DNA from 2 places in the Scytonema hankhaensis NUACC26 genome. Region 2 is predicted to be linked to the other one. Evidence: predicted binding sites of a transcription regulator. Region 2 holds the regulator's gene; the other holds the start of a gene.

Region 1 (3,167 bases), on a different contig from region 2:
CCAGCGCATAACATAGCAGCAAATGCTAGATATGGGTTAGAAGTCGCATCAGGACAGCGGAACTCCAAGCGCTTAGCTTTGGGGTTAGTACCAGATAATGGAATCCGAATAGAAGCAGAACGGTTACCTTGAGAGTAAGCCAAGTTTACAGGTGCTTCATAACCAGGTACTAAGCGCTTGTAAGAGTTGGTGGTGGGGTTAGTGATTGCGAGTAATGCAGGTGCGTGTTTGAGAATACCGCCGATGTAGTGCAGCGCCATCTCACTCAAGCCAGCATACTTGTCTCCAGCAAACAGAGGTTGACCATCTTTCCAAATGGATTGGTGGGTGTGCATACCAGATCCGTTGTCTTGGAAGACTGGCTTAGGCATGAAGGTAACAGTTTTACCGTATTTCTTGGCAACGTTCTTGATGACGTACTTATAAGTCAACAACCAATCGGCGGCTTCAATCAACTTTCCAAAACGGAAACCCAATTCGCACTGACCGCCAGTAGCAACTTCGTGGTGGTGCTTTTCGATTGGCACTCCGCACTTTGCCATGGTAAGCAGCATTTCTGTCCGCATATCTTGTGAGGTATCCGTAGGCGCAACTGGGAAGTAACCCTCTTTGTAGCGGGGTTTATAACCCAAGTTAGGACCTTCTTCTTTACCGGAATTCCAACGACCTTCTACCGAGTCTACATAGTAGTAGCCAGAGTGCTGGTTTTGATCGAAGCGAACATCATCAAAAATGAAAAATTCAGCTTCCGGACCAAAGAACGCTGTATCACCAAGACCAGTTGTCACGAGATAGTCAACTGCTTTCTGGGCAATAACGCGAGGACAACGGCTGTACCATTCACCCGTGCGAGGTTCCTTAATGCTACAGATAACACTAAGGGTTGGTTCTTGCATGAAAGGGTCGATCCAGGCAGTGTTTGGATCGAGTACCATTGCCATGTCCGATTCGTTGATGGCTTTCCAACCCCGGATACTAGAACCGTCGAAAGGTACGCCGTCCGTGAAGGAAGATTCATCGATTTGGTTTTGGTAAAGCGTCAAGTGCTGCCAAATCCCCGGCATATCGATGAATTTCAGATCGATCATCTGAATGTTGTTATCCTGAATCATCTTCAGGACTTCTTGTGGGGTTGTCATGGTTACTCCTTAAGCTGCCAATTTATCAATAGTAAAACCAATAAAACCAGAGTGTTCAACGTTTGCTGAAGAAAGCTCGCTAACTGCAAATCCATCAGACCCCTGAAATATCCTAGAAACAGGACATTATTGGATTTTGTACTTTTTACTACAAAATGCCATTAAGAAGCATGACATTTAATTTTTATTTAAATAATGGGGACTGGGGACTAGGGACTGGGGACTGGGAAAAAGTAATTCCCAATCGCCAATCCCCATTCCCTATTGGGTCAACTTTGGCATAGAATCCATAAATAGCGCATAGATTGTTTTTGTGCTGTGGCTTCTTTTAATAAGTGGCGCAAAAAGATACCGATTGCGAACAGCAATCAGATAAATATCAAACCATAATAGGATTGATTGGGAGAAAAAGGAATGCGGGATGCAGTAACTAGCTTAATTAAAAATTATGACGTTGCTGGACGGTATTTTGACCGGAATGCGATCGACAACCTCAAGTCGTATTTTGAAAGTGGAACAGCACGGGTTCAGGCTGCTGCGTCTATCAACTCAAATGCGGCGTCCATTGTCAAGCAGGCTGGCTCTAAATTATTTGAAGAACAACCTGAGTTGATTCGTCCGGGTGGCAATGCTTACACAACTCGTCGTTATGCAGCTTGTCTCCGCGATATGGATTACTACCTTCGCTATGCTACCTATGCTCTCGTAGCGGGTAGTATGGATGTTCTAGATGAGCGCGTGCTGCAAGGGTTACGGGAAACTTATAATTCCTTGGGAGTTCCCATTGGTCCTACTGTTCGCGGTATTCAGATTATGAAGGATATTATAAAGGAGCAAGTCGCTGCAACCGGTGTGAGCGATACTACCTTTTTAGATGAGCCGTTCGACTATATGACTAGAGAGTTGAGCGAAAAAGATCTCTAATCAGTGAGCAGTGACCAGTGACCAGTGACCATTGGAAAGCAAGTTGCTGCTGCTAAATTGGTAACTAGCGATCGCTTATCAGATAATTTTTGATAAACGATCGCTAGTTACTGATTGTTGTATACAGAAGGATACTAGAGAACGCTTGGCTAAGCAAAGACTTGATGTTTTATTGGTAGAACGTGCTTTATGCTCGTCCCGTGCTTTAGCTCAACGCCTCATTCAAGCAGGGGAAGTTCGGGTTAATGGTGTTCTGGTTGACAAAGCTGGTACGGAAGTTGATGTTTCTGCTCAAATTCAGATCGAAGAGCGATCGCGTTTTGTTTCTAGAGGTGGGGAAAAGTTAGCCAAGGCAATAGAATTTTTTGCCATTGCTGTAGAAGGACGGATTTGTTTGGATGGGGGCATTTCTACAGGGGGTTTTACTGATTGTTTGCTGCAAGCAGGTGCAAAACGAGTTTATGGGGTTGATGTTGGCTACGGACAAGTTGATTGGCGCTTGCGAAACGATCCGCGAGTTATTTTGAAGGAACGTACAAATTTACGACACTTGACATTAGAGAAATTGTATGGTGATAACAAAGTTGCCGATTTAGCAGTGGTGGATGTGTCGTTTATTTCATTAACTAAGATTTTGGCTGCTTTGTGGCAATTACTCCTATACCCTCGCGAACTCGTTTTGTTGGTAAAGCCTCAGTTTGAGGTGGGAAAAGACCGTGTTGGGAAAAAGGGTGTTGTGCGCGACCCTAAAGACCATGCAAATGCCATATTTCAAGTGCTGCAAACAGCTCAAGAGTTGGGATGGCAATACAAAGGTTTAACTTGGTCGCCGATTACCGGACCAGCAGGCAATATTGAGTACTTGTTGTGGTTGGGAATGGAAAGCGAAACTCAACCGCTCGATTTAGAAAGTATTCAGCAAATAACACATTCAGCAAATGCGACTCTCTCGTAAACACATTCACAAGAAGGATGGGTACAGCTATGCATTCTAAGATATTTGGACTCCAGTTAAAACTGGACGAGTCGCGGTTCCTCCTCGGTCTAAAGACACGAGGCTTCCCCGACGAGCGGAGGTTCTAGGTGAAGAGGGCAAAAGGCTGG
Region 2 (3,167 bases):
CAGAGGTTAGAACAACTGGCGGACTGTCTCGGGTATTCAGTTCAGAGTTTGGGGCGTCTGCAACAGACTTCATTTTGTGCTTCGGGTAACAACAATACGGTTTAATCTATAGGTTACCCAGTTGACTCTCAATAATAACATTGACCAATGACCAGTGACCACCTGACCAGTAACCACCTGACCAGTGACCACCTGACCAGTGACCACCTGACCAGTGAATAACGGAGAGGTATTGAGCGTTAATCATTTCCTCAATCGCCAATCACCAATCGTCAATTATCCAGTTAGGGGTCAGAGCCATTTGCCAATAACCAATCTCTAATGGTAAATACACAATTAAGTAGCTTTATACCAATCAAGGTAACCATCCTATTGACTAATCACTGGTCAGGTGGTCACTGTTCACTGTTCACTGTTTTTTACATACCCATGATTTCGTATCCTGCATCGACGTACAGGACTTGTCCGGTAATTCCGCTAGACAAGTCGCTACACAAAAAAGCGGCTGCATTGCCTACTTCCAGTTGCGTGACAGTGCGTTTTAATGGCGCGACTTGCTCAACATGGTGAATCATGTCCAAAATGCCTCCTACCGCACTAGAGGCGAGAGTACGAATGGGACCTGCGGATATGGCGTTTACCCGAATATTGGCAGAACCCATTTCAGCCGCAAGGTAGCGCACGCAAGCTTCTAATCCTGCTTTGGCAACTCCCATGACATTATAGTTGGGAATTGCTCGTACACCGCCCAGGTAAGAGAGAGTAACAATACTTCCTCCCTCAGTCATCAATGGTTTAGCGATCCCTGCTAGCTGTACTAGAGAGTAAGTACTTACCTCCATCGCCAACTTAAAGCCAGAACGAGAGGTTTTGCTGAAGTCTCCGCTCAAGTCATCTTTACTGGCAAAGGCGAGGCAATGAATGAGGATATCTAGCTTACCCCATTTTTGCTGGATTTCTTCAAAGGTTGACTTAACCTGCTCGTCGTTTTGGACATCACAAGGAAGAAACAAGCTGGGGTTGAGGGATTCTACCAGTTCTGCAACTTTCTTTTCCATTTTGCCTTTTTCATCTGGTAAGTAAGTGATTCCCAGATCGGCTCCTGCTTTATGCAGTTGTTGGGCGATCCCCCAAGCGATGGAGCGGTTGTTTGCAATTCCTGTTACAATAGCTTTTTTTCCTGTCAGGTCAAGCATATTAATTCTTAATGAGAACTTTCTTGCTTGAGCATACTAGAATCTGACGCTAGTTGTCTGGAGTTTTGAGCAGTATTAGTAAATATCATGCTCCGGGTACCTGTTAGCTACCAGAAAATTGTTACTGGAAGCTTCGGGGAATCTCAATATATCTTCGGTTTTTTGCTAAAAAACTGTTTTGTAAAAACTTTTGTAATCAACTATTAAAAAGTACTAGATCTAAACAGGAAAAATTATGTATCATGATGAACAATTAACTATGAGCACCAGAGGATAAGTATAGGAAAGAACAGAAAGGTTGACAATGTGTTCTTGATTTTTCAGGTGTATTCTTAGGGAATTAGTTTTATTTTTTCCGGCATTGGGTAGGGGAAGGGAGATGATGACACAAGATAAGGCCCTAGCAAATGTTTTTCGTCAGATGGCAACAGGAGCGTTTCCTCCTGTTGTAGAGACGTTTGAACGCAATAAAACCATCTTTTTCCCCGGCGATCCTGCCGAACGAGTTTATTTCTTATTGAAAGGTGCCGTTAAACTCTCCAGGGTGTACGAGGCAGGAGAAGAAATAACCGTAGCGCTACTTCGGGAAAATAGTGTTTTTGGCGTTTTGTCCTTGCTAACGGGAAACAAATCAGATAGGTTTTACCATGCAGTGGCTTTTACACCTGTTGAATTACTATCAGCTCCAATCGAACAGGTGGAGCAAGCACTCAAGGAAAACCCAGAATTGTCGATGTTAATGCTGCGCGGACTGTCTTCGCGAATTTTACAAACAGAGATGATGATTGAAACGCTAGCTCACCGAGATATGGGTTCGCGATTGGTGAGTTTTTTATTAATTCTCTGTCGTGATTTTGGCGTTCCTTGTGCTGATGGAATCACAATTGACTTGAAGCTATCCCATCAGGCAATAGCGGAAGCAATTGGTTCGACTCGCGTTACCGTTACTAGGCTACTAGGTGACTTGCGCGAGAAAAAGATGATTTCCATTCATAAGAAAAAGATTACTGTCCACAAGCCCGTTACTTTAAGTCGGCAATTTACCTAAAAGGCAGAAGGCAGAAGTTAGAAGGCAGAAGGCACGCCTCCTTTTCTCTTCTGCCCTCTGCCTTTCGACAGTGTAGAATGAGGAAGATAACAAAACAAATGCTTCAGAACTCAGCACTTTCCTCTAATTTCTCCACAGATGATGGCTTGAAGTAGTAGGCTGTATCTGGAAGGATTTCGTCGGTAGCTAAAAGATGACCACCGGGTACATCCTGATATTGGCAATATTAATCTTGGGAGGCGCGATCGCCACAGTGGGAGACCGGATTGGCACCCGAGTTGGCAAAGCGCGGCTCTCACTGTTCAACCTACGTCCCAAAAACACGGCAGTACTAGTCACTATTTTGACAGGAACTTTAGTCTCGGCATCAACTCTGGCAATTTTATTTGCTGCTGACGAAGGGTTACGCAAAGGAGTGTTTGAGTTAGAGGACATACAAAAAGACCTTCGACGCAAGCGCGAAAGTCTTGAATCCACAACTCAACAACTGGATATTACCCGGAAAGAACTCGAGCAAGCTAGAAAAGAACAACAAGAGAAAGAAGAACGCTTGCAAAAAACCAATGAGTCCTTAAAGGAGGCAAATACAAAACAACAAGCCACGCAAAATCAACTGAATAGCACGACAGAACAACTCAGCCGCACTCTGAGCCAACAAGCTCAAATTCAAGCTCAACTTCAAAATACCGAAACCCAACTCGATCGAGTTGTTACACGCTACAAACAAACTGTAGCAGAACTGAAAAACGTTGATGTTGAGAAAAAAAAGCTCCTGGCAGAAGTAGAAAAACTGAAGATAGGGCGGCAAAAATTGTTTGCTGAGGCAAAAAGAGCCATCGCCCAAGCTCAAGAAGCAATTGACAAGCGCGATCGCGAATTGGCTAACCGACAAGAGGTCATCGAACAGCGAGACAAAAAAATCA

The links. Region 2 encodes NtcA, which controls nitrogen genes in cyanobacteria. Its sites were predicted from a motif close to TNTGTANNNNNNNNTACANA; they were not measured.
Region 1: glnA (type I glutamate--ammonia ligase) is a predicted target of NtcA. The motif match lies at 1,275-1,294, and genes of this name have one in related genera.

What each region holds. Positions count from the first base shown of each region.
Region 1 is NZ_BAACAP010000236.1:94,986-98,152, reverse strand. It holds gene glnA (type I glutamate--ammonia ligase) at 1-1,139, opposite strand, end outside; gene apcB (allophycocyanin subunit beta) at 1,554-2,063, shown strand; gene ACKTT2_RS38205 (TlyA family RNA methyltransferase) at 2,209-3,018, shown strand.
Region 2 is NZ_BAACAP010000227.1:27,526-30,692, forward strand. It holds gene ACKTT2_RS33335 (ABC transporter ATP-binding protein) at 1-73, opposite strand, end outside; gene ACKTT2_RS33340 (hypothetical protein) at 107-247, opposite strand; gene fabI (enoyl-ACP reductase FabI) at 420-1,196, opposite strand; gene ntcA (global nitrogen regulator NtcA) at 1,576-2,244, shown strand; gene ACKTT2_RS33355 (DUF3084 family protein) at 2,438-3,167, shown strand, end outside.